Linked DNA regions of Halorhodospira halophila SL1. The protein of the gene in region 2 interacts with the protein of the main gene of each other region in a pairwise test. Links are inferred from orthologs where the notes say so. Each region holds a gene or a part of one and is shown on either strand. Other genes may lie near its edges. The genes, in order: cysE and cysK.

Evidence for each region.
Region 1: the proteins of cysK (region 2) and cysE interact in binary tests that used the Escherichia coli proteins (3 or more experiments, as listed by UniProt). The link is inferred for Halorhodospira halophila SL1 from one-to-one orthologs.

The regions. Positions count from the first base shown.
Region 1 is NC_008789.1:1,961,247-1,971,065, forward strand. The notes cover bases 4,128-7,001. They hold cysE (serine O-acetyltransferase), read right to left. Parts: upstream 6,022-7,001; coding sequence 5,233-6,021; downstream 4,128-5,232. Other genes in these bases: rlmN (dual-specificity RNA methyltransferase RlmN), read right to left, coding at 4,128-4,313; ndk (nucleoside-diphosphate kinase), read right to left, coding at 4,294-4,719; HHAL_RS09045 (HesB/IscA family protein), read right to left, coding at 4,842-5,165; HHAL_RS09055 (RNA methyltransferase), read right to left, coding at 6,026-6,775; HHAL_RS09060 (inositol monophosphatase family protein), read left to right, coding at 6,848-7,001. Outside these bases: HHAL_RS09015 (YfgM family protein), read right to left, coding at 1-573; hisS (histidine--tRNA ligase), read right to left, coding at 601-1,872; HHAL_RS12715 (helix-turn-helix domain-containing protein), read right to left, coding at 1,877-2,467; HHAL_RS09030 (tetratricopeptide repeat protein), read right to left, coding at 2,464-3,093; more of rlmN, read right to left, coding at 3,204-4,127; more of HHAL_RS09060, read left to right, coding at 7,002-7,657; HHAL_RS09065 (O-succinylhomoserine sulfhydrylase), read right to left, coding at 7,678-8,871; purF (amidophosphoribosyltransferase), read right to left, coding at 8,852-9,819.
Region 2 is NC_008789.1:622,987-639,401, reverse strand. The notes cover bases 5,555-8,434. They hold cysK (cysteine synthase A), read left to right. Parts: upstream 5,555-6,444; coding sequence 6,445-7,425; downstream 7,426-8,434. Other genes in these bases: putA (bifunctional proline dehydrogenase/L-glutamate gamma-semialdehyde dehydrogenase PutA), read right to left, coding at 7,694-8,434; phbB (acetoacetyl-CoA reductase), read right to left, coding at 5,555-6,262. In the rest of the region: cmk ((d)CMP kinase), read left to right, coding at 1-631; rpsA (30S ribosomal protein S1), read left to right, coding at 761-2,443; HHAL_RS02860 (integration host factor subunit beta), read left to right, coding at 2,517-2,825; HHAL_RS02855 (LapA family protein), read left to right, coding at 2,860-3,153; lipopolysaccharide assembly protein LapB, read left to right, coding at 3,159-4,328; pyrF (orotidine-5'-phosphate decarboxylase), read left to right, coding at 4,325-5,035; HHAL_RS02840 (ComEA family DNA-binding protein), read left to right, coding at 5,169-5,468; more of phbB, read right to left, coding at 5,516-5,554; more of putA, read right to left, coding at 8,435-10,861; sodium/proline symporter PutP, read left to right, coding at 11,313-12,794; HHAL_RS02815 (cation diffusion facilitator family transporter), read right to left, coding at 12,850-14,016; tsaA (tRNA (N6-threonylcarbamoyladenosine(37)-N6)-methyltransferase TrmO), read left to right, coding at 14,275-14,763; HHAL_RS02805 (TonB-dependent receptor), read left to right, coding at 14,842-16,415.

The DNA.
Region 1 (9,819 bases), 1.3 Mb from region 2 along the record:
CGCCCCGAGCCCCTCCTGATCCAGCGCCTGCTGGTACGCCTCGGCGGCCTCGTCGTAGCGTCCCAACTCGCGGAGCAGATCGCCGCGAAGCTCGTCGAACGAGGCGGTAAAACCGGCGGAGACGGAGCCCTCGAGGACCGCCAGCGCCTCCTCCGGGTCCTCCTCGCCGAGCACGCGGGCCTGGCGCAGGCGGGCCAGTTCGACCATGGCGCTGTGGTCGGCGTTGTCGATCAGCCACCCGAGGGTCTCGGCCGCCCGCCGATACTCGCCCGCCTCGGCCTGGATACGGGCCATGCGCAGGGCGGTCATCCCGGCATAGCCGCTGCGGGCGTGGTCGTCCAGCACCCGCTGACCCGCCTGCTCCGCCGCCTCCGGCTCACCGGATTGAGTCGCCTGAAGGAACTCGGCGTAGGCCGCTGCGGCCTGCTGAGCCCCGCGCTCCTGCCACGTGCCATACCCCCACCAGCCGGCCAGGATCAGCAGCGCCCCGGTCAACCCGAGGAGGATCGAGCCCCCATTGCGCTGCCACCAATCCTTGAGCTGCTGAAGCTGTTCGTCGTCGCTGCGCTCCATCTCTATTCCCCTTGCCAGCGACCGGGGCTACGCCCCGATCAGCCCTCGCAGATACGTCACCGCGTCGTCCAAGGGCAGCCGTTGCTGCCCATCCTCGCCACGCAGATCCTTGATCGTCAGCGCCCCGGCCGCCTGCTCATCATCGCCAAGGATCAGGGCCACGCGGGCGCCGCTGCGATCGGCACGCTTGAGCTGCGCTTTGAAACCGCCTCCGCCCGCGTGCATCTGTACCCGCAACGCCGGCAGCGCGTCCCGCAGGGCCTCGGCCATCTCCAGCCCGGCCCCGGCCTCGGTAGCCACCACCAGGTAGGCGTGGGGCGCCCCACCCTGCCCCGGGGTACCCTGATCCTCAAGCAGCGCGACCAACCGCTCCAGCCCCAGAGCGAAGCCGATCGCCGGAGTCGGCCGACCGCCGAGCTGTTCGACCAGACCGTCGAAACGCCCACCGGCACAGACGGTACCCTGCGCCCCCAGGCGATCCGTCACCCACTCGAAGACCGTGCGCGTATAGTAATCGAGCCCCCGCACCAGCGACGGGTTCACCTCGTATTCGACGCCGGCCCGCTCCAGCAGGTTCCGGACCACGGTGAAGTGCTCCGCCGAGACGCTGTCGAGACAGTCCATCAGGCGGGGCGCATCGGCCATGACCTGCTGCACTTGCGGGTTCTTGCTGTCGAAGATCCGCAGCGGATTCGTCTCCAGACGCCGCCGCGCATCCTCGTCCAGGCGGTCCTCGTGGCGGCGCAGGTAGGCCACCAGCTGTTCGCGGTGCGCCGCACGGCTCTCGGGGGTACCCAACGAGTTGAGCTGCAGCCGCACGTCGGAAAGCCCCAACTCGCGCAGCATACGCGCGGTCATGATGATCATCTCGGCATCCAGCTCGGGCTCCGGGATGCCGAAGACCTCGGCGCCGACCTGGTGGAACTGCCGCAGCCGCCCCTTCTGCGGGCGTTCATGGCGAAACATCGGGCCGGCGTACCACAGCCGCGGCTCGGCATTGTGCAGCAAGCCGGACTGGATCCCGGCCCGGACACAGCCGGCCGTGCCCTCAGGGCGCAGCGTAACGCTGTCGCCATTGCGATCGTCGAAGGTGTACATCTCCTTCTCGACGATGTCGGTCACCTCGCCGATGGACCGGCTGAAGAGCTCGGTGCGTTCGAGCACCGGCAGACGGATCTCGCGGTACCCGTACGACTCCAGGACCCGACGAATCGCCGACTCGGCGTACTGCCACAACGGGCTTTCTTCCGGAAGGATATCCGAGAACCCGCGAATGCTTTGAATCCCCTTGTTCGACAAAACGCTACTCCGAATCCATCGACGTCCGACGCACACCGGTGCTCGGCGTGCCCGACTGCTCGCTTGCGGACTCCGGGGGCTGGCCCGTTTCCTCGCCCGGCCCAGCCGGCTCCGGCTCCCTGTCATCGAGCAGGATCGCGGTGAGGACCACAGCCACGGCGATCAGAAGTAGCAGGAGCGCGGCCGGTAGCCAGCGACGCCGTCGCGGGCCCCGCCCGGACGACCGGGGCTCGACGGCCGCCACGTTGCCCACGGCCCGCTCCTCGCTGACTGGATCGCTCCCCCGGCGCCGGTTGTAGGCCTCCACCACCGCCTCGGGGTCGAGCCCCACCAGCCGTGCGTAGGCGCGCAGGTACCCGCGCACAAAGGTTGGCGGCGGCAGGCGTTCATCGTCGTCCTCTTCCAGCGCGGTGACCCGGTCCGCCGGGAGATTGAGGCTCGCCCCCACGGCTCGTACGGTTCGCCCCTGCGCCTCACGGGCGCGCCGCAGCTGCTGCCCCGGCGATGGCGGGGCACCCTCCCCCTCCGCCGCTGCCGGGTCGCCGCCTGGCGGCCGCGCTCCGTCGCCGTCCCCGTGCGCCGTCTCATCACTCATGGCCCGACCTCATCCGCGTGTAAACGTTCGCTCCACTCCGAACCGGGGAAGCGCTCGGCCAGCCTCTGCGCGAAGGCAGCGGCCTCCTCAGGTCGGTCCCGGGCTGCTGCCACACGTGCCGACCAGTACAGGCCGCGCGCCCCGGCACCACCGCTGTCACGAGCCCGCGCCAGGTCGTCTGCGGCTGCCTCGAGGGCCCCCTGGCGGTAGCGCAGCTCCCCGCGCACCACACGCGCCGGAGCGAACTCTGGTGCCGCCTCGACGGCCGCGTCCGCCCGTCGGGCGGCGGCGTCTTCGCGTCCCGCGTCGAGGGCACAGCGCGCGGCGTTGGTCAGCGGCACTTCGGCGGCATCATAGCCATCGACCTGGGCAGCCTCGGCGAAGACCGCCAACGCGTCGTCTTCCTCTCCGGCACGACACAGGCTGCGTCCCCAGTTATTCAGGATCGCCCCCGAGTCGGGATCGGCCTGCGCTGCTCGCTGATGGTACCCATGAGCCGCCTGCGCGTCGCCCTGCGACTCGGCGACGAGCCCCATCCCGGTCAGCGCCTGGGGGTGCTCGGCATCGATCTGCAAGGCGCGCTCCAGGCGCGACCGCGCCTGATCGGGCTGCCCTTCGGCGATCAAGTAGAGACCCGCTCCAGCGTGGCTATCGGCTGCGCGCCGATCGTCAGGCACCTCGGGCCCGGTCGCGCAACCTGCAACCATCAGGACCGCCAGCATGGGCCCCGCTCGCCTCACGCCGGTCTCGCCACCTTGCTGGCCCGGGCGTCGCGAATCTCGCCGACGAGTTGTCCACAGGCGCCGTCGATGTCATCCCCGCGGGTCTCGCGGATGGTCGCGGTTAGTCCGTGCTCGAGCAGCCGATCCGCAAACCGGCGCACCTGGCGGTCCGGCGTGCGGCCGTAGCGCGCCCCGGGATAGGGGTTGAACGGAATCAGGTTCACCTTCGACGGGATCCCGCGCAGCCGCTGGAGCAGCTCGCGGGCGTGCTCGTCCTGATCGTTCACCCCATCGAGCATGACGTACTCCCAGGTGATCCGCCGATGCGGCTTTTCCGCGATATAGGCGTGGCAGGCCGGCAGCAGGCGCTCGAGGGGATTCTTGCGGTTGAGCGGGACCAACTGGTTGCGCAGTTCGTTGTTGGGCGCGTGCAGCGATACCGCCAGGCTGACATCCGTGACGCGTTGCATGCGCTCGATGGCGTGGACGACGCCCGAGGTCGAGATGGTCACCCGACGCTTGGAGAGCACGAACCCGTAGTCGTCGGTGAACACGCGTGAGGCCGAAATGACCGGGTCGAAGTTGAGCAACGGCTCGCCCATTCCCATGAAGACGATGTTGGTAATCGCCCCCTCCGGAAGGTGCTGGCGCGCCACATGGACCTGACCCACGATCTCGGCAGCGGTGAGGTTCCGCGAGAAACCGCCCTCGCCGGTGGCGCAAAAGGTGCAACCCATCGGGCACCCGGCCTGGGAGGAGATGCACAGCGTCCCGCGTTTGGGCTCGGGGATGTAGACGGCCTCGACACAGTTGCCGTCGGCCAGGCGCACCACCCACTTGCGGGTGCCGTCGCTGGCCTGCTGATCCGCAGCCACCTCGGGGAGACCGACCCGGGCGTGCTCACGCAGCCGCTGGCGCAACGCCTTACTGAGGTCGGTCATCTCGTCGAAGTCGTACACGTGGCGTTGATGCAGCCACTGCATGATCTGCCGGGCGCGAAACCGCTTCTCGCCCAGGGTATCGAAGAAGGCCGCCAACCGGGGCCGATCGAGCCCTAGCAGCTCGACCGGACCCGACCGGCGCTCGGCATGCACCGCCTCGTGGTCAGCGGGAGCAGATCTCATCGGCCTTAAAGAAGAACTCGATCTCGTTTTCCGCCGTCTCGGGGCTATCCGATCCGTGAACCGCGTTGGCGTCGATGCTCTCGGCAAAGTCGTGGCGCAGGGTACCGGCGGCGGCCTCCTTGGGGTTGGTGGCGCCCATGATCTCGCGGTTCTTGCGGATGGCATCCTCGCCCTCGAGGACCTGCACCATCACCGGCCCGGAGGTCATGAAGCCGACCAGATCGTTGAAGAAGGGGCGCTCCTTGTGCACGGCGTAGAAGCTCTCGGCCTGCTCGGTGCTCAGCCGCACCATACGCGCGGCCACGACACGCAGCCCGGAGCGCTCGAAGCGCGCAAGGATCTCGCCGATGGCGTTCTGCGCGACGGCATCCGGTTTAATGATGGAAAGGGTTCGCTCGACGGCCATTACATCTCCTGACGGTTTGGCTTTCAACAAAAAAGCCGCAGCGCTAAGGTGCTGCGGCGCCTTGGGCAGCCTGACAGTCTACCCCCCACCGGCAGCACCGACAACGCCGCGCGCCCCGTCGCTCAGACGGCAAAGCTCTCGCCGCACCCACACAGATCCCGGACGTTCGGATTCCGGAAATCGAAACGGTAGTTGATGCCGTCACGGACGTAGTCCACCTCCGTCCCTTCCAGGAAGGGCCGATGCTGCTGCGCCACCACCACCTTCACCCCGTGGTTCTCGACGACCAGATCCTGCTCGCCGATCTCCTGGGCGTAATCCACCACGTAGGCGAAACCGGAGCAGCCGCTCGCCTTGATGCCCAGGCGCAGGCCCTGCGCGGCATCCTCGCTGGCGAGCATCTTCTCGACATGCCGCGCGGCACGTTCGGTCAGGGTCACTGGCATAGCTTGCCTCCTGTCACTGGGCACACCGCGGTAACGTGCCTGTTTGCATTCTAGGGGCTCCGCGCAACTAACGGGAAGCGTCCTCGGGGCGCTCGCCACACGCCTTCTCCACCGAGCTCTCATCCACCTCCAGATCCGGCACCCGGGTCTCTTCCAGGCGGCCGCCCATCTGCTGCACGGCGCTGCACAGCTCCTCGATGCGCCGGTCGGTGACGTGGATGTGGTCCAGGATGGCGTTGACCGCCTGGGCCACCGGGTCGGGCATCTCGGTGGTGCCGTAGGCGTCGAAGCCGATGCGCCGAGCCACCCGGGCCCGCTGCTCGTCGCCGTCAGCACTGCGCTTGCGCTCGCCAACCTGACGCGCCGGGATCCCAACCATGGTCGCCCCCTCGGGGACGTCCTTGAGCACCACAGCATTGGAGCCGATGCGCGCGCCGCTGCCCACCCGGATGGGCCCGAGCAGCTTGGCCCCGGCCCCCACCACAACATCATGACCCAGGGTCGGGTGGCGCTTACCCGATTGCCAACTGGTTCCTCCCAGCGTGACCCCGTGGTAGAGGGTCACGTCATCGCCGATATCAGCGGTCTCGCCGATGACCACGCCCATGCCGTGGTCGATGAAGAACCGCCGGCCGATCCGCGCCGCCGGATGGATCTCGATGCCCGTCACCCAGCGGCTAAACAGCCCGAGCATGCGCGCCACCCAGCGCAACCGCCAGCGCCACAGGCGGGCACTGATGCGGTGGAGGATCAGGGCGTGGAAACCGGGATAGGTGGTCACCACATGGAAGGCGTTCCGAGCGGCCGGATCGCGATCCATGACACAGCGGATATCCTCACGCAGGCGTCGCAGCATCCATCTACCCTTTACGACAATTGGACTCGCGCCAGCGGCGCGGGTTGAGTACGTGGCTGATCAGACCGCGCAGCATCCGTACCTCATCCTCGGTCAGCCATGCGCGGCGAAAGATGTTACGCAGCCGCCGCATCGTCAGCGCGGGGTTGTGCCGGTCGAGATAACCCACCCGACCGGCCATCTCCTCCAGGTGATCGAAGAAACGCTCCAGCGTATCCACCGCCGCGGGCGGCTCCTCCGCCTGGCCCTGCACCGGCCCCCCGGCCGCGGCCGCCATGCGCAACTCCCACGCTACCAGCTGCACCGACTGCGCCACATTCAGGGAACTGTAATCCGGATCCGTGGGGATCTGCACCAGGTAGTGGCAATGGTCGAGTTCGGCGTTGGTCAGGCCGGTGCGCTCCCGCCCGAACACCCACGCCAGGTCACCGTCACCCCCCTGGGCGACAGCGGACTCGGCGGCCGGGCGCAACTCCAGCCGAGGCTGCCGCTCGGCACGACTGCGCGCCGACAGCCCAAAGGCCAGGCGACAGCCGGTCAGGGCCGTGGCAAGGTCCGGAGCAGTCCGCGCCCGCTCCAGGACATCGCCCGCGCCGGCGGCCCGGGCCACGGCCTCCGGGTCGCCCGGGTCACACTGCGGGTCCACCAGGTAGAGGTCCCGCAGTCCCATGGTGCGCATGGCTCGCGCAGCCGCGCCGATGTTGCCGGGGTGGGTGGTCCCGACCAACACAATACGTGTGCGTTCAAGGCTCAAGATGGCCTCCCGGTCTGAATCGCATCAGTTTTGCTGTTATCCTGTAGCGCGTCCAGCGTAGGAGCTTTCCCGATGCATCCAATGGTCAACATCGCAGTCCGTGCAGCACGGGCTGGCGGGGATCTCATCGTCCGCAACATCGATCGACTCGACCGGGTCCAGGTCGAGTCCAAAGGCCGCTACGATTTCGTCTGCGACATCGACCGCCAGGCCGAGGCGGCCATCGTGCAGACGATCCAACGCGCCTATCCGCAGCACGCCATTCTCGCCGAAGAGGGCGGCCTGCAGGGACATGCGCAGAGCAAGGCGGAGTATACGTGGATCATTGATCCGCTGGACGGCACGGCCAATTTCCTGCGCGGGTATCCGCACATCGGCGTATCCATTGCCGTGCAGAAAGAAGACCAGCTCGAGGCGGCAGCCATCTACGATCCGCTGCGCCAAGAGCTGTTCACCGCCTCGCGGGGCAACGGTGCACAACTCGACGGCCGACGCATCCGCGTGCCGCAGCGCCGTAGCGTCGACGGGGCCATGATCGGCACCGGCTTCCCGTTTAAGAACCAGGCGCTGATGCCGGCCTATCTGCGCATGTTCTCCGCGGTCACCGAGCACGCCGAGGACATGCGCCGCGCCGGCTCCGCGGCGCTGGATCTGGCCTACGTGGCCGCCGGGCGGCTAGACGGCTACTTCGAGCTGGGCCTGAAACCTTGGGATATCGCCGGCGGTACCCTGCTGGTGCGCGAGGCGGGCGGCATCGTGACAGACATCACCGGCGAGGACCGGGCCCTGGCCACCGGTCATGTCGTCGCGGGCGCCCCCAAGGTCCACAGTGGCCTGCTGAACACCATCCGCGCCCACGCCGCTGAGCTACCCACCGGCTGATCGCGCTGCCCGGCGCGGCCTCACCCCAGGCCGCGCTCCAGGTCGCGGATGATATCCGCCGGATCCTCCAACCCAACGGAAACCCGCACCAGCCCCTCGCGGATGCCGGCGGCCGCGCGCAACTCATCGGAGATGGTGCCGTGGGTGGTGGTCGCCGGATGGGTGATGGTGGACTTGGTGTCCCCCAGGTTGCCGGTGATCGACAGCATGCGCGTGCTGTCGATCAGACGCCAGGCTGCCTCCCGGCCTCCGGGGAGCTCGAAGGCCACAATCCCGCCGAACCCGCTCTGCTGCGCCGCGGCCAGGCGGTGGTGGGGATGGTCCGGCAGCCCGGCGTAGTGGACCCGCTCGACGCCGGGATGGCCCTGCAGCCACTCCGCCACCTGCTGGGCATTCCGGCTGTGCGCATGCATGCGCAGGGACAGCGTCTCCAATCCCTTGAGGAACACCCAGGCGTTGAACGGGCTCATGCACGGCCCGGCGGTGCGGATGAAACCGTGGATCTCTTCCCCCACGCGCTGGGCGTCGCCAACCACCGCGCCACCGACACAGCGACCTTGACCGTCCAGGTACTTGGTGGCCGAGTGGATCACCAGGTCGGCCCCCATCTCCAGCGGGCGCTGCAGGGCGGGGGTACAGAAGCAGTTGTCGATCGCCAACAGGGCTTCGTGGGCATGGGCCACCTCCGCGAGGCGGCGGATGTCCACCACCTCGTTGAGGGGGTTGGAGGGCGTCTCAGCAAAGAGCAGGCGCGTGTTCGGCTGCACCGCATCAGCCCAGGCCCGCTCGTCGCTCAACGGCACCCAGCTGACCTCGATGCCCCAGCGCGGCAGGTACTTGGTCAGCAGCGACAGGGTGGTCCCGAAGAGGGTCCGCGAGGCGACCACGTGGTCGCCGGCCTGCAGCAGCCCCAGGCACGTCGCCAGCACCGCCGACATGCCTGAAGCCGTCCCGACGCAGGCCTGCCCGCCCTCCAGGGCGGCCAGGCGGTCGCAGAAGGTCCGCACCGTCGGGTTGGTGAAACGCGAGTAGACGTTCCCGGGGTCCTCACCGGAGAAACGCGCGGCCGCCTGTGCGGCACTCTCGAAGGTAAAGCTGGAGGTCGGGTAGATGGGCTCCGACTGCTCCTGGGCATCGGTGCGCACCTGACCGGCTCGCACCGCCCGGGATTCGAACCCGGCGAGCGGATCGTCATCAGGCCTGGTTGTGCACATCCACGATCTCCAAGTCTTGGTCGCTGCCCGCCTGTTCCCTGGCGGCATCGGCACGTGCCTGAGAGAGGCCACGCAGATAGTCCTGGCTGACGCCTCCGGTCACGTAGTGCCCGTTGAAGCAGGAACTATCGAACTGCCGGATCTCCGGATTGCCATCGGCCACGGCCGCTTCCAGGTCGTCGAGTTCCTGGTAGATCATGCGGTCGGCACCGATCGCCGCCGTGATCTCGGCCTCATCTCGGTTATGGGCGATGAGCTCTTCGGGGGCCGGCATATCGATACCGTAGACGTTGGGGTAGCGCACCGGCGGGGCGGCGGAGGCGAGATAGACCCGCCGCGCCCCGGACTCGCGGGCCAGCTGCACCAGCTGCTGCGAGGTGGTGCCCCGGACCACCGAGTCGTCCACAAGCAGGACGTTCTTGCCCGCGAACTCCAGCGGGATGGGGTTGAGCTTCTGACGCACCGATTTCTTGCGCGCCGCCTGCCCGGGCATGATGAAGGTGCGCCCGACGTAGCGGTTCTTGATGAAGCCCTCCCGGGACTCCACGCCCAACTGGTAGGCCAGCTGCATGGCGACGGTGCGGCTGGTGTCCGGGATCGGGATGATCACATCGATATCGTGATCGGGCCACTCGCGCCGGATCTTGGCCGCCAGCCGCTCGCCCATACGCAGACGTGCCTTGTGCACGGCCACGCCGTCGACAATGGAGTCGGGCCGGGAGAGGTAGACGTACTCGAACAGGCACGGGGCGTGGATAGGATCCTCGGCACACTGGCGGGTGTGCAGGACACCATCCATGTCGATGAAGATCGCCTCGCCCGGAGCCACCTCGCGCACCAGGCGGAAGCCGAGCATATCCAGCGCCACGCTCTCCGAAGCGATCAGGTACTCCCGCCCCTGCTCGGTATCGCGCTCGCCGAAGCACAGCGGGCGGATGCCGAAGGGGT
Region 2 (16,415 bases):
CGGCAAGGGCACCGTGGCCAAGGCCGTGGTGCGTGCCCTCGGCTGGCACTTCCTGGACAGCGGCGCGCTCTACCGGCTGACCGGTCTCTACTGCCAGCGCCAGGGGGTGGCACCCGACGATGCGCGGCGTGCCGCGGAGCTGGCGGCGGTGTTGCCGGCGGAGTTCCAGGTCGCCGGCGAGGCCGAGCGGATTCTCCTGGACGGCGACGATGTGTCCACCGAGCTGCGCACCGAGACCACCGGGGCTCTGGCCTCGCAGGTGGCCGCCCTGCAGGCGGTCCGCGACGCGCTGCTGCAACGCCAGCGCGATTTCCGCCGCTGCCCGGGGCTGGTGGCCGACGGGCGGGACATGGGCACCGTGGTCTTCCCCGATGCGCCGGTGAAGGTCTTTCTCACTGCCAGCGCCGAGGAGCGCGCCCGGCGGCGCTATAACCAGTTGAAGGAGCAAGGGGCCGATGTTAGCCTTGCGAGCCTGTCGGAAGAGATAGCCGAGCGAGACCGACGAGACGCCTCCCGCACCACGGCGCCACTGAAGCCCGCCCCGGACGCCGAATACCTCGATACCACTGGTCTGGACATCGAAACGGTGATCGAGCGGGTACTGGCACAGGTGCGGGGGCGCCTGGGATAATCGGCACAAATGCGCTGTCGCCTCGCGGCGGTGGCGTGTTGTCTATTCGATGAAGGAAGAGCCGGCGGCGTGGCCGCCGAAATCCACCATCAACAACTGACCGTGACACGGTCCTGGATCGACTGAGCGATGACCGAAAGCTTTGCGGAACTCTTTGAGGAGAGCCTTGCGAACACCGATATGCGGCCTGGCGCCATTGTTACGGCGAAGGTCATGGGGATCGACAACGAGGACGTGATCGTCAACGCCGGTCTCAAGTCCGAGGCGGTGATCCCTGTCTCGCAGTTCTATGACGAGGCCGGCAACCTAGAGGTGAGCGTCGGCGACGAGGTCGAGGTGGCCCTCGACACCGTCGAGGACGGCTTCGGCGAGACGCGGCTCTCCCGCGAGCGGGCCAAGCGCGCCTACGCCTGGCGCGCCCTCGAGCAGGCCTACGAGAACAGCGAGACCGTGTCCGGTCAGATCAGCGGCAAGGTCAAGGGCGGCTTCACCGTCGATCTGGGCCACATCCGCGCCTTCCTGCCGGGATCCCTGGTGGACATCCGCCCGGTGCGCGACACCACCTACCTGGAAGGCAAGGACCTCGAGTTCAAGGTCATCAAGCTCGACGCCCGTCGCAACAACGTGGTGGTCTCCCGCCGCGCGGTGGTCGAGGAGGAGTACAGCGCCGAGCGCGAGGCGCTGCTCGAGAAGCTGCAGGAGGGCGAGACCCTCAAGGGTATCGTCAAGAACCTGACCGACTACGGCGCCTTCGTCGACCTCGGCGGGATCGACGGGCTGCTGCACATCACCGACATGGCCTGGCGGCGCGTCAAGAACCCCTCCGAGGTGGTGGAAGTCGGCCAGGAGATCGAGGTCAAAGTCCTCAAGTTCGACCGCGAGCGCAACCGCGTCTCCCTCGGTCTCAAGCAGCTCGGCGCCGACCCGTGGGAGGCCATCGCCCAGCGCTACCCCGAGGGTGCGCGCGTCCCGGGCAAGGTCACCAACATCACCGAGTACGGCTGCTTCGTCGAGATCGAAGAGGGTGTCGAGGGCCTGGTCCACGTCTCCGAGATGGACTGGACCAACAAGAACGTCAACCCGGCCAAGCTGGTGGCCGTTGGCGACGACGTCGAGGTGATGATCCTCGACATCGACGAGGAGCGCCGCCGCATCTCCCTGGGCATGAAGCAGTGCCAGCCGAACCCCTGGGATGAGTTCGCCGCCAAGTACGCCAAGGGGGACCGGGTGGTCGGCCAGATCAAGTCGATCACCGACTTCGGCATCTTCGTTGGCCTCGAGGGCGGTATCGACGGCCTGGTCCACCTCTCCGACCTGTCCTGGGACGAGGCCGGCGAGGAGGCGGTGCGCAACTACCGCAAGGGCGAGGAGGTCGAGACCGTTGTCCTCTCCATCGATCCCGAGCGCGAGCGCATCTCTCTGGGCATCAAGCAGCTCGAGCAGGATCCGCTGAGCCAGTGGCTGGCTGATCACCAGAAGGGCGCCACCGTCAACGCCAAGGTCCTCTCCGTCGAGGCCAAGGGCGCCACGCTGGACGTCGGCGGCGGGGTCGAGGGCTACATCCGCGCCTCCGACCTGGCCAAGGAGCGCGTCGAGGACGCCCGTTCGGTCCTCGAGGAGGGCCAGGATCTGGAGGCCAAGTTCGTCGGCGTCGATCGTCGCAACCGGACCGTCAACCTCTCCCTGCGTGCCCAGGAGGCCGAGGAGGAGCAGGTGGCCGTGCAGGAGCACGCCCGTCCGGGGCCAAGTGCCGGCACCACGCAGCTCGGCGATCTGCTCAAGGAGCAGATGAAGGGCAATCAGGACAACTGAGTCCGGTGACACCGGGGGGCCTCGGGCCCCCCGGTCCTGCCGATCCGAGCCAGCAAGCAGAGATCCCCGATCCATGACGAAGTCCGAGCTCATCGAGGCCATCGCGTCCAAGCAGCCGCATCTGGCGCATAAGGACGTCGAGGACGCTGTCAAAAAGATGCTCGAGCACATGAGCGAGACCCTGGCCAACGGCAAGCGGATCGAGATCCGTGGCTTCGGGAGCTTCTCCCTGCACCATCGCCCAGCGCGGATGGGCCGCAACCCCAAGACCGGGGAACCCGTGGCGCTGCCAGCGAAGTACGTGCCACACTTCAAGCCGGGTAAAGAGCTGCGGGAGCGCGTGAACAGCAGCCGCCACCAGGCGCCGCTGCGCTCGCAGTGAATCGTTTCCAGCCATAGAGGGTGAGAGCCGGCCCATGCGACGCATATTCGCCATCATCGGTATCCTTCTGATTATTCTCATTGGGCTTGCCTTCTCCGTGCTGAATGCGGATCCGGTCGCCGTGGACATCTTCTTTGCGGAGTTCCAGGTGGCGCTGTCCGTGGCCCTGGTGATCACGCTCATCGTGGGTGCCGCCCTCGGTGCCCTGACCAGCATCGGCGCTGTCTGGCGCCGTCGTCGCGAAATCTCCCGGCTCCGGCGGCAGCTCGGCTACGCCGAGCGGCAGCTGCAGGCCATGCGCCGCGTGCCGCTGGGAGACAGTGACTGACACCCATGCATGAACTGTTGTGGCTACTGCTGCCAGTAGCCGCCCTTTCCGGATGGTGGATCGGCCGGCGCGGCGGGAGTGACGAGCACCACGACGCATTCTCTCCTCAGATTTCCGACGCCTACTTCCAGGGCCTGAACTACCTGCTCAACGAGGAGCGGGACAAGGCGCTGGAGGTGTTTACCCGCATGGTCGAGGTCGACAGCGATACCGCTGAGACCCACCTGGCCCTGGGCAGTGTCTTCCGCCGGCGGGGCGAGGTCGACCGGGCCATCCGCATCCACCAGAACCTCATCGCCCGCCCGTCGCTGACCCGGCGGCAGCGCACCTACGCCCTGCTGGCGCTGGGCGAGGACTACATGAAGGCGGGGGTCTTCGACCGGGCCGAGAAGCTCTTCCAGGAGGTGGTGGAGCAGGACGCCCACGTAGAGCAGGCCCTGCGCCGGCTGCTGACCATCTACGAGCATGAACGCGAATGGGATCGTGCCATCGAGACCGCCGAGCGGCTCGAGCAGGTGGGCGAGGGCGACTACCGTGTGCGGATCGGCCAGCTGCGCTGCGAGCAGGCCGCCCATGCCCTGGCGCGGGGCTACACTGAACACGCGCGCAAGGCACTGCGTCGTGCGCTGAGCGCCGATCCCGACTGTGCCCGGGCCAACATGCTGCTCGGCGACCTGGAGCGCGAACTGGGACGTTACAAGGCTGCCGTCAAGGCCTACGAGGCCGTCGGGCAGCAGGACCCGGCGCTGCTGCCGGAGGTCCTTGATGGCCTGGCCGCCGCCTACCGTGGGCTGGGTCGCTCTGGGCAGATGGAGACCTTCCTGCGGGATACCGTCACCCGCATGCCCGACGGCCGGCTGATGGTCCGGCTGGCGGAGGTCATTCGCGAGCGCCGCGGTACCCAGGCGGCGATCCGCGAGCTGACGCTGATGCTGCGGCGCCAGCCGTCACTGGACGGTATCCGCCGGCTGGTGGCCCTGACCCACTCGGTGGGTGAGCCCATCGGCCCGCGGGAGATGCAGATCCTGCTGGATCTGTTCGAGAAGCTCGAGGCCGGGCGTGCCCTCTACCGTTGCCGGCGCTGCGGATTCTCGGCGCGGACGTTGTTCTGGCAGTGCCCGGGTTGCCAGGGCTGGGCGAGCATCCGGCCGCAGACCGAGACGGAGGACCGATGAGCGTACCTGGCCCGCCGCGGTTGGTCGTGGCGCTGGACTTCCCGGCCGCAGCCCCGGCCGAGGCCCTGGCGGCACAGCTCGATCCACGCCTGTGCCGCTTAAAGGTGGGCAAGGAGCTGTTCACCCGCGCTGGGCCGCAGTTGGTGGAGCGACTTCACGCCCGGGGCTTCGAGGTCTTCCTCGACCTCAAGTACCACGACATTCCCAACACCGTGGCCGGCGCCTGCCGTGCGGCCGCGGATCTCGGCGTGTGGATGGTCAACGTCCACGCCCTGGGCGGCCGACGGATGCTCGAGGCCGCCGCCGAGGCGGTGGCGGCCGCCGAGGGTCGGACCCTGATCACCGCAGTGACCGTCCTGACCAGCCACGACGCGGCGACCCTCGAGGAGATCGGCCTGGCCGGACCGCCCCGCGAGGCGGTCCTGCGCCTGGCCGGCCTAGCCCAGGCGAGCGGGCTCGACGGCGTGGTCTGCTCCCCGGAGGAGGCGGCGGCGATTGGTGAGCGGTTCGGCGCCGGGCTGCTGCGGGTGACCCCGGGGGTGCGTCCGGCCGGTGCGGCTTTGGGGGACCAGCAGCGCATCGCAACACCGGCTGCCGCGGTAGCGGCGGGCTGCGATCACTTGGTCGTGGGGCGACCGATCACCGCGGCGGAGGATCCCGCCGCCGCCGCGGCGGCCATCGCCGCGGAGATCGCCGCCGCCGGATGAGGGCGGGCCTGGGGCTCCACCCGATTGGCGTCGTCGGGACAGACTGCTAAAGTGACTCATGCACCGTCGACACGACGGTGCGCGTCGCCAGGGAGTGGCGACCACAGGCAACCATGATCAGGGAGGATTCGATATGCCTGAGCGATTCAGTGGCGCCGGCCGTGCGCTCATCTCCACCGTATGCACCGCGACCACCCTGCTCCTTGCCGGGGCCGTACAGGCTGCCGGAGGCGTGGATATCAATGCCGCCTCGGCGGATGAACTCGCTTCGGTCCTCAACGGCGTCGGCGAGGCCCGGGCGGAGGCCATTATCGAGGAGCGGGAGGCCAACGGCCCCTTCCAGGATGCCGAGGACCTCTCCCGGGTCAGCGGGGTCGGCCCGGCCACGCTCGAGGAGAACCGGGAGCAGATCCGGGTGGACGGCGCCGACTAGGGGCGCCAGAGCGGGGGGCAGGGCGGCCTGTCCCCCGCCATCGGCGGTTACTCCATGTGCAGCCCGCCGTTGATATCCAGGTTGGCGCCGGTGATGAAGCCGGCGTTTTCCGAGGCGAGGTACTCGATCAGCGAGGCCACCTCGTCGGGCTCGCCGAGCCGCCGTACCGGGATGGTGTCGACGATCTGCTGACGCACCTCCTCTTTCATGGCCATGACCATGTCGGTGGCGAGGTAACCCGGCGAGACGGTGTTGACCGTGACGCCCTTGTGCGCCAGCTCGCGCGCCAGGGACATGGTGAAGCCGTGCATGCCCGCCTTGGTGGCGGCGTAGTTGCACTGCCCGAACTGCCCCTTACGGCCATTGACCGAGGCCACGTTGACGATCCGGCCCCAGCCGCGTCCGGCCATGTCGTCGGCGAACTGCTTGGTGACATTGAAGACGCTGTCCAGGTTGGTCCGCATCACGGCGTCCCAGTTCTCCCGGGTCATCTTCTTGAAGCTGCCGTCCTTGGTGATCCCGGCGTTGTTGACCAGGATGTCCACGGGGCCGGCCTGCTCGTGGACCGCCTCGGCCATGGCCGCGCAGGAATCCCAGTCGGCGACGTCGCACTGGACCGCGTGGATCGGAGCCGTCACGCCGCGCTCCTGCAGCCGCTCCCGCCACTGCGCAACCCGGCCGTTGTCCGCGGTGTAGGTGGTCACGACGGTGTGGCCACTGCGGCCCAGGCGCTCGCACACCGCCGCGCCGAGCCCACCGAGGCCGCCGGTTACCAGTGCCGTCTTCTGGCTCATAAGGTCTCCCCCTTTGATGCCGTTCCTTGTCCGTTTTGTTAGCGCGTGGCAGATGCCGCTGCCCGCCACTTTTTCCCCAGAATAGGGGCTATGCAACCTTTTGCAAATGACGCAGCGCAGCGTCCCCGTAGGTTATGCTGCACATCGGAAATGGCCCTGCGAACCCGATGCCCGGAGGTGGAATGACCGATATGGAGGCGCCCGCGCCCGAAGGCGGGCGGATCTACGACGACTTCGTGGCCACCATCGGCGAGACCCCGCTGGTGCGGCTGTCGCGCCTGGGTGCCGAAGCCGGTTTGGCCGCAGAGCTGCTGGCCAAGCTGGAGATGTTCAATCCGCTGAGTTCGGTGAAGGATCGCATCGCCCTGGCGATGATCGAGGCCGCGGAAGCGGAGGGACGCATCACGCCGGGGCGCTCGACGCTCATCGAGCCTACCTCGGGGAACACCGGCATTGGCCTGGCCTTCATCGCCGCGGCCCGTGGGTACCGGTTGATCCTCACCATGCCGGCGAACATGTCCGCCGAGCGTCGCAAGCTGTTTGCCTTCTACGGTGCCCGGGTGGAACTGACCGACCCGGCGGCGGGCATGCGCGGCGCCATCGACCGGGCCGAGGCTCTGCTCGAGGAGATCCCGGATAGCTTCACGCCGGCGCAATTCAGCAATCCGGCCAATCCCCGCGCACACCGCCTGCGTACCGCGGAGGAGATCTGGCGCGATACCGGCGGGTCGGTGGACGGTCTGATCGCCGGGGTGGGGACCGGCGGGACCCTGACCGGGATCGCCGGGGTGCTCAAGGAGCGCCGGCCCGGTTTCCGCGCCTACGCCGTGGAGCCGGCCGGGTCGCCGGTGCTCTCCGGTGGGGCGCCGGGGCCCCACGGTCTGCAGGGCATCGGTGCCGGCTTTCTGCCGGATACCCTGGATGCCACCCTGGTCGATGAGACCCTGCAGGTGACGGACGACGAGGCGCTGGCCATGAGCCGTCGGGTGGCGAGGCTGGAAGGGATCCCGTGCGGAATCTCCAGTGGGGCGGCGCTGTCGGCGGCGGTCCAGGTGGCCGCCCGGCCGGAGCTGGCCGGACAGCGTCTGGTGGTCATCCTCGCCTCTGGCGCCGAGCGCTATCTATCCACACCCCTGTTCGAGGGGCTGGACGACGAGGCTTAGACAGTGGCGAGGGAGCCGGTGGGCAGGCGGTCGACCGTGCTTGCGTGCCGGAACGCTCCAGAGCCGGTGGGTGCTCCGGCCGTGGGCGGTGGGGGCGTGACAACGGCGCATTGAGCGCACCGAGCAGCGCAGGGGACCCCGAAGGGGTGCGCTCGTCAGCGCCGTTGTCACGCCCCCACCGCCCACGGTTTCACGGAACTGCCCCCGGGCTTCGTCAGCCGCATCGCGCAAGCACGGTCGACCGCCTGCCCACCGGCTCCCTCAACGCTTACGCCTCGTCGTCCTCCCCCAAGGCGAAGAGGGAGGCGTTGCCGCCGGCCGCCGCCGTGTTCTCGGTGACCACCCGTTCGTTGACGAAGCGCAGCAGATAGTTCGGTCCGCCGGCCTTGAACCCGGTACCCGACAGCCCCTCGCCGCCGAAGGGCTGGGAGCCCACCACCGCGCCGACGATGTCCCGGTTGACGTAGGCGTTTCCGGCGCGGATCGAGCGCGTGGCCATCTCCCGGTGGCTGTCGATGCGGCTGTGGACGCCGAAGGTGAGACCGTAGCCGGCGGCGTTGATCCGCTCCACCACCGAGTCGAGCTCCCCCGCCCGCCAGGTGGTGTAGTGGAGCATCGGCCCGAAGAACTCCTCCTGCAGATCCTCGATGGCATCCAGCCGGTAGAGCGACGGCGGCACAAAGTGCCCGCGCTCTCCGGCCTGGCCGAGCGGTGTCCGATGGACCACGCGGCCGGCGGCGGCCATCGCCTCGTGATGGGCCTCCAGCCGCGCCCGGGCGTCGCTGTCGATCACCGGGCCGACGTCGGTGGCCAGCCAGCGCGGATCACCAACCCGCAGGGCGTCCATGGCCCCGCGCAGCATCGCCAGGAACGGCTCAGCGATGTCCTCCTGGATGCACAGCAGGCGCAGCGCCGAGCAGCGCTGGCCGGCGCTGAAGAACGCCGAGCGCAGTACATCCACCACCGCCTGCTCGGGCAGGGCGCTGGAGTCGACGATCAGGGCGTTGAGGCCGCCGGTCTCGGCGATCAGCGGAACGATGGGGCCATCGCGCTCGGCCAGGGTGCGGTGGATCTGCTGCGCCGTGGCCACCGAGCCGGTGAAGGCGACCCCGTCGATCCGCCGATCGGCCACCAGCGGCGGCCCGATGCGCCGGCCCTCGCCGGGCAGAAGGTGGAGCACGTCACCGGGGATGCCCGCCTGATGCATGAGCTCCACGGCTCGGTGGGCGATCAGCGGCGTCTGCTCCGCCGGCTTGGCGATCACCGCATTGCCGGCGGCCAGGGCGGCGGTGATCTGCCCGGTGAAGATCGCCAGCGGCAGGTTCCAGGGGCTGATGCACAGGTAGGTGCCGCGGCCGTGCAGCTGCAGGGCGTTGGTCTCGCCGGTGGGGCCGGGTAACGGGGTCGGTTCGCCCATCAGCCGCCGCGCCTGGACGGCGTAGTAGCGGCAGAAGTCCACCGCCTCGCGCACCTCGGCGATGCCGTCCTTAAGGGTCTTGCCGCCTTCCAGGGTGCACAGGGTCATCAGCTCGGCGGTGTGCGCCTCGTAGAGGTCGGCGAGGCGCTCCAGGGCTCGGGCGCGCTCGTCCACCGGCGTCGCGGCCCAGCGCGGCCAGGCCGCTGCGGCACTGGCTAGGGCCTGCTCCAGGTGCTCGTGGCCGGCCCACAGCACCCGGCCGACGTGCTGGGCGGTATCCGTGGGGCTGCAGACCTCGGCCCAGGTGCCGTCGGCCTCGGTGGCGCCCTGGCCGTTGATGATCGGCCGCGCCTCGCGGGCAGGCTCGGCGGCGGTGGTCATGGCAGCAGCCAGGGCGGCGGTCTCTTGCCGGTTGGAGAAGTCGATACCGCGGCTGTTGACCCGCTCCGGGCCGAAAATCCCGGACGGCAGCGGCAGGTGCGGGTGGCGCAGGGTCGTCCGCGAGCGCAGGTGCTCCACCGGGTCGGCGATCAGCTCTTCCACGTCGCCTTCGTGGATCCGATTGACGAAGGAGGAGTTGGCGCCGTTCTCCAGCAGCCGGCGGACGAGATAGGGCAGCAGCGCCTCGTGCTGGCCCACCGGGGCGTAGATGCGCACCGGCACCCCGCGGCCGGGGCGGGCGTCGACCAGTTGATCGTAGAGGTCATCAGCCATGCCGTGCAGGCGCTGAAACTCGAAGGGCTGCTCGTCGGCCAGTTCCATCACCGCGGCGACGGTGTGGGCGTTGTGGGTGGCGAACTGCGGATAGATCTGCTGCGGGTGGCGGAGCATGCGCCGGGCGCAGGCCAGGAAGCAGACATCGCTGGCCGCCTTGCGGGTGAAGACCGGGTAGTCGTCCAGGCCCTGGATCTGTGAGTCCTTGATCTCGGTATCCCAGTAGGCGCCCTTGACCAGCCGGATGCGCAGGCGGCGCCGGTAGTGCCCGGCCCGCTCGGCCAGCCAGTCGATCCACTCCGGGGCGCGCTTCTGGTACGCCTGCACCGCAATTCCCAGCCCGTCCCAGTCGGCGAGTTCCGGGTCGGCCATCACCGCCTCAAGCACATCCAGTGTCAGGTCGATCCGGGCGGCCTCCTCGGCGTCCACGCATAGGGCGATGCCGGCCTCCCGGGCGCGCCGGCACAGCGCCTGCAAGCGGGGGATGACCGTGGCCTGGACGCGTTCCTCCTGACCGGGCTCGAAGCGCGGGTCGAGGGCCGAGAGCTTCACCGAGACCTCGGCCCGGGCGTCCATGGGCGCATCCGGGTCGGCACTGCGCCCGAAGTGCTCGATGCCGCGGCAGTAGGCCTGGAAGAAGTGCTCGGCGTCGGCCTCGGTGCGCGCCGCCTCGCCGAGCATGTCGTAGGAGTAGCGGTACCCCTTGGCTTCGAGTTTGCGGGCGCGCCGCTGCGCCTCGGGGATGTCGCGGCCGAGGACGAAGGTCTCACCAAGCAGTCCCATCGAGCGCCGCACCGCCCGGCGGATCAGCGGGGCCCCGCGACGGGCGATGGCGGTGTGGAGGCGATCTCCAAACCAGCGCTCGGCGTCGCGGGTGTCCAGGATCCGGCCGGTCAGGGCCAGGCCGAGGGTGGCGGCGTTGACCAGCAACCGCCGGTCGCGCCCCAGGTGCGACGACCAGCCCCCGGTGCCGAGCTTGTCGTGGATCAGCTGATCGGCAGTCGGCGCGTCGGGGATACGCAGCAATGCCTCCGCCAGGCACATCAGCGCCACTCCTTCCTCGCTGGAGAGGTCGTACTCGTGGAGCAGGGCGGTCAGCGAGGACTGGCGGCGCTGGGCGCGGATCATGCCGTGGACCAGGCCCCGGGCGCGCTCCTGGATACGGGAGCGGGTCGCCGGATCGCAGTCGGCCTCCTCAAGCAGGGCGCGGCTGCGGGTGGGTTCATCGATGCGGTAGGCCGCGGCCAGGGCGCGGCGCTCGGCGGGCAGCAGCTGCTCGGGCTCCGGGTGGACGAACGCGCTCATGGCACCTCCTCTGAAGGGTCGGATCGGGCAGCGGATGGCGCTTCTCCCTGCAGGGGGCGTGCCACTGTCCGGATCGCGGGCGGTGGGCTGCGGTCGGGGTGGTCGTGGGGGGAGTGTGGTTCCTGCCAGCCGGATCGGCCAGGGGGGTATCCGGGCGCAGAGCCTTGCACGAAAGCGGTGCCTGGTATTTCATTCCCGCTCACCCGTGGTGCATTCACTGCGCCGATGACGGTCGATCCCGCGGGTGCGGGTCGCGGCACAAAAACTGCACTCAACGGGCGATGATCGTGCCCTGCAGCGGATGGGCCGCGGGGCTTTGCAAGCGAAGGGAGCGGGCTATGGAAGAGAACCTGACTGCGGCCACCTGGTTCTGGCTGTTGGTGCCCATGCTGCTGGTGGTGGCGCTCGCCCTGGTGAGCCTGGTGCGCCACAAGATGCGGGAGGAAGACCGATGAACGGCGAACTCGATCTCAACATCCCGCTACTGGCGACCTTTGTCGTCTACCTGATCCTGATGATCCTGGTGGGGCTGTTCGCCTACCGCTTCACCAAGAGCCTCGCCGACTACATCCTCGGCGGGCGTCGCCTGGGTTCGGGGACGGCGGCCCTCTCGGCCGGCGCCTCGGACATGAGCGGCTGGCTCCTGCTTGGTCTGCCCGGTGCGGTCTACGCCTCCGGGATGAACCAGATCTGGATTGCGGTGGGCCTGACCATCGGCGCCTACCTCAACTGGCAGTTCATTGCCGAGCGTCTGCGTCGCTACACCGAGGTGGCGCGGGACTCGATTACCATCCCGGCCTACTTCGAGAATCGCTTCCGGGACCAGACCTCGGCGCTGCGCGTGGTCTCGGCCCTGGTGATCCTGCTGTTCTTTACCTTCTACACCTCGGCCGGTCTGGTGGCGGCGGGGACGCTGTTCGAGGACACCTTCGGGGTGGAGTACACCCTGGCGCTGGCGATCGGCGCCTCGGTGATCCTGGTGTACACGCTGCTGGGCGGTTTCCTGGCGGTTAGCTGGACCGACTTCATCCAGGGCATCCTGATGTTCGTCGCCCTGATCCTGGTGCCGGTGATCACCGTGATGAACCTCGGCGGCTGGTCGGAGACCGCCGGCGCCGTCGGGGAGCTGGAGCCGGGCGCGCTGGACGCCTTCCACGACGTGACCCTGTTCAGCATCATCTCGCTGATGGCCTGGGGCCTGGGCTACTTCGGGCAGCCCCACGTGCTGACCCGTTTCATGGCCATCCGCAGTCCTCGGGATATCCCCGCGGCCCGGTTCATCGGCATGAGCTGGATGGTCTTCGCCCTGTTCGGCGCCATCTTTACGGGCTTTGCCGGCATCGCCTTCTTCGAGGGCACTGGCACCCTGGACAACCCCGAGACGGTCTTCATGGCCCTGATCCAGGCGCTGTTCAATCCGTGGGTGGCCGGCTGTCTGCTGGCGGCGGTGCTGGCGGCGATCATGAGCACCATCGACTCCCAGCTGCTGGTCTCCTCCTCGGCCCTGTCCGAGGACTTCTACAAGCGCTTCCTGCGTCCGCGGGCCGGTGACCGGGAGCTGGTCTGGGTCGGTCGCGGTACGGTGCTCGGCATCGGGATCTTCGCCACCCTGCTGGCGCTCAATCCGGATGCCGCGGTCCTCGACCTGGTCGCTTACGCCTGGGCCGGCTTCGGCGCTGCCTTCGGGCCGGTGATCATCCTCTCGGTCTTCTGGCGCGGTGCTACGCGCAACGGGGCCCTGGCGGGGATCATCGTCGGCGCGGTGACGGTGGTGGTCTGGGATCTGCTTGAGGGCGGGCTCTTCGATATGTACGAGATCCTGCCCGGCTTCATCCTGGGTACCCTGGCGATCCTGATCTTCAGCCGCGTTGGTGGTCGTCCGAGTGCGGAGATCGAGCGGGAGTTCGACAAGGTCGAACAAGGCACCCGCTAAACCGCGCGTCCATGCCCCCGGGCGTTGGCCCGGGGGCATGGACGGTGGTGGCCGGTTAGTGGTGGCCGATCCAGAAGATCCGGCAATCGCTCACGTAATCAATGGCTTCCGCTGTTTCGGCCAGGGCGGCGGCCTCGGCGTGCTGGCGGGCGGGGTCGCCCTCGGCCTGCCAGGCCAGGTGGAGCTCCACCTCCAGCCGCCCTTGCAGGTAGTGCAGATCGAGGCGGTGGATGCGGTCGGCCAGGGGTTGGTCCGACCAGTGTCGACGCAGGGTGCGCTCCACCTCACGGCGCCTCGGCAGCTGGCGGGTCTGCTCATGCCATGCCGGGTCCTCGTGTTCGACGTGGACCAGCACCTCGGCCACCTCCGGGTTGGCGGCAACCAGGTGCTCGCGCACCGCCTCGGCCACGCGGTGGCCCTCGGAGACGCTGATCCGCGGGTCGACCACCACATGGACATCGATCAGGGTGGATTCGGCCATGTATCGGCTGCGCAGTCCGTGCACGCCGCGGACACCGTCCAGGGCGTGGATCTGGGCCTCCAGCTCGCGCACCTGCTCGGCGGTCAGGCCGGTGTCCACCAGCTCGCGCAGGGACTGCCAGACGAAGCGCAGCCCCATATAGCCGAGCATCGAGGCGACGACGATGGCGCCGACGGCGTCGAGCCACGGCACGCCCGCCAGTACACCGAGGATGCCCACCACCACGACCACCGAGGAGAGGGCGTCGGAGCGGTGGTGCCAGGCGTTGGCGTGGATGATATTCGAGCGCGCCCGCCGGGCCACCACGCGGGTGTACTGGTAGAGGGCCTCCTTGGCGAGGATCGAGGCGAGGGCGGCGGACAGCGCCAGCCAGCCCGGCACCAGCAGGGTCTCCGGGGCGAAGAACAGGCGGTGGACGGCGTCGTAGATGAATCCGCCGGCGATCACCATCAGGGCGGCGCCGATGAACGCCGTGGCGACGGTCTCGATGCGGGCGTGGCCGTAGGGGTGTTCCTGATCGGCGCCGCGGCTGCCGTAGGTGGTGGCACCCAACACCACGCCGTCGGAGATCAGGTCGCTGAGCGAGTGGGCGCCATCGGCGATCAGCGCCTGGGACTGGCCGACGATGCCGGCGCCGACCTTGCCGATGCCGAGCAGCAGGTTGACCACGGCGCCGATCACGGTAACCCGCTGCTTGGCCGGGAGGTGCTCAGCACCGGGTGTTGCGGCATCATCCGTCACGGTGTAGCGCACTCCCTGGCTCGGGCCGGTCCCCCAAACTAGCAGCTCCGTGGTGTGGCGTCCGCGGTCGCGCTGCTGAAAACCCTTTTCAGCAGCCTGCTTTCACCGCTGACGCGGTGGGCCAGGATGAGGCGTTTCCAGGAAAGCCTGGAAAAGCAATGAGTTAGGTCTTTTTAGAGCAAGCGGAACCTGCCGGTTCCGCTTCTACCAGGGTGATGAGAAGACTTTTTCATCACCCTGCTAGAGAAGGAGCAGACCATGATCGAGATGCAACCCATCGGGGTGATTCGCACCCCGCACACCGAGCGCCGCGGCATGCCCGTTCAGCCCAGCGGTGCTGCAGACCATACCGGCGAGGTCGAGGTCGATCCCGCCTACGCCGCCGGGCTCAAGGATCTGGACGGGTTCTCCCACATCACCCTGATCTTCCTCTTCGACCGCAGTGAGGGTTACGAGCTGGAGGTGGTGCCCTTTCTCGACGACCGGCCCCACGGCGTCTTCGCCACCCGGGCGCCGCGGCGGCCGAATCCCATCGGCCTGTCCACGGTGCGCCTGGAAGGGGTGCGCGGCAACATCCTCGATATCCGCGGGCCGGATATGCTCGACGGCACGCCGCTGCTCGACATCAAGCCGTGCACGCCGGAGCTGGGGCCGGAGGAGCCGGTCCGGCGCGGTTGGCTGGATGAGGCCCGCGCGCGCTTCGCTGATGGACGTTCCGATGAGCGCTTCCAAGGAGGTGAGGCATAACGCCGCGGCAGCTGGGGCTGGGCGGTGTTCACCTTTAAAATGAACGAGAAGCGTTCGCAAATGCATGAAGGAGGCACGATGAAGCACCGGGTTCGGCGCATTGCGACCCCCTGGCGTGGCGTGTTGCCGGTGGCCGGAATCGCCGGACTGGCGGCGCCGGCCACGGTCCTGGGCGACTCGGGGGTCGAGGTCCTGCCGCAGGTGACGGTCACCGGGGATCCGCTCGGCAGCCGCACCGAAGGCGAGCTGGTCCGGCCGATCTCGGTGGTGGAGGGCGAGGCGCTGGAGCGCCGTCGCGACGGGGGGACCATCGGTGAGGTCCTCGACGGCCTGCCGGGGATCAGCAATGCCGACTTCGGTCCCGGCGTGGGGCGGCCGACCATCCGCGGCCTGCAGGGCTCCCGGGTGGAGGAGCTGCAGGACGGCATGCGGATCAGCGATGTCTCGGACGAGGGCGTCGATCACGCCGTCGGCGGCGACACCCGGCGGGCGCAGTCGGTGGAGCTGATCCGCGGCCCGGCGACCCTGATGTACGGCTCCGGTGCCGCCGGCGGCGCGGTGAATATCGTCACCAACCGGTTCGACCCGTTCATTGAGGAGCAGGTCTCCGGCAGCCTCTACGGTGCCTACACGGACAACGCCAACCAGCGCCAGGGCTATGCCGGGGTGGAAGTCCCCCTGACCGAGGGCTTCGCCCTGCGCACCGACTACAGCCTGCGCCGCAGCGACGACGCCGACATCTCCGGCTTCCAGCTCGAGGACGGCCGCGAGGGCGATCACTTGATCCGCGACACGCTGGTCAACAGCGACGTGGAGGACGACAGCTGGTCGCTGACCGGCATGTGGTCCGAGGAGTGGGGCTACATCGGCATCGGCTACGACCGCTGGGAGATCGAGTACGGCGTCCCCGAGCCCTTCTTCCCGGTGCATACGGACGATATCAATCTCTCCGACGAGTACGAGCGGATCTACGCCGAGCACGACCGCTTCGACCTGCGCAGCGAGTTCTACGATCCGTTCAACGGCTTCTCGGCGGCCCGGTTCAACCTCTCCTACACCGAGTTCGTCCAGGACGAGGTCGAGTACGACTACGATACGGACACCGGGCGGCTGGACGAGCGGGAGACCGAGGCCGCCTTCGAGCAGGACGAGCTGGACGCCCGGCTGGAGCTGACCCACGATCCCCTGGACGCCCTCGGCGGGCTGCGCGGGACCCTCGGCATCGACTTCCACGACGTGGACTACGTCGGCGCCGATCCCCGCGAGGACAGTGACGACCTCATCCGGCCCAACGAGACCACCTCCACCGGGGTCTTCCTGGTCGAGGAGCTGCCCACCGGCTTCGGCGCCGTGGAGTTCGGCGCCCGGCTGAACCACGAGCGGTCACGGCCGGCGGATGTTTATGACCCGGTGATTGACTCGGTTGGAGATGGCCTGACTGATGTTCCCACTCGGACCTTCGAAGAGGAGTTGGGCAGCCGCACCTTCACCACCGGCAGCGCCTCCGCCGGCGCCCGCTTCGACCTGGACGATCGGCACCGCCTGCGCAGTTCCGTCACCTACGCCGAGCGGGCCCCCTCCGCCGAGCAGCTCTACGCCTTCGGCCGCCACGGCGCCGCCGGTACCTGGGAGGTGGGCAACCCGGACCTCGA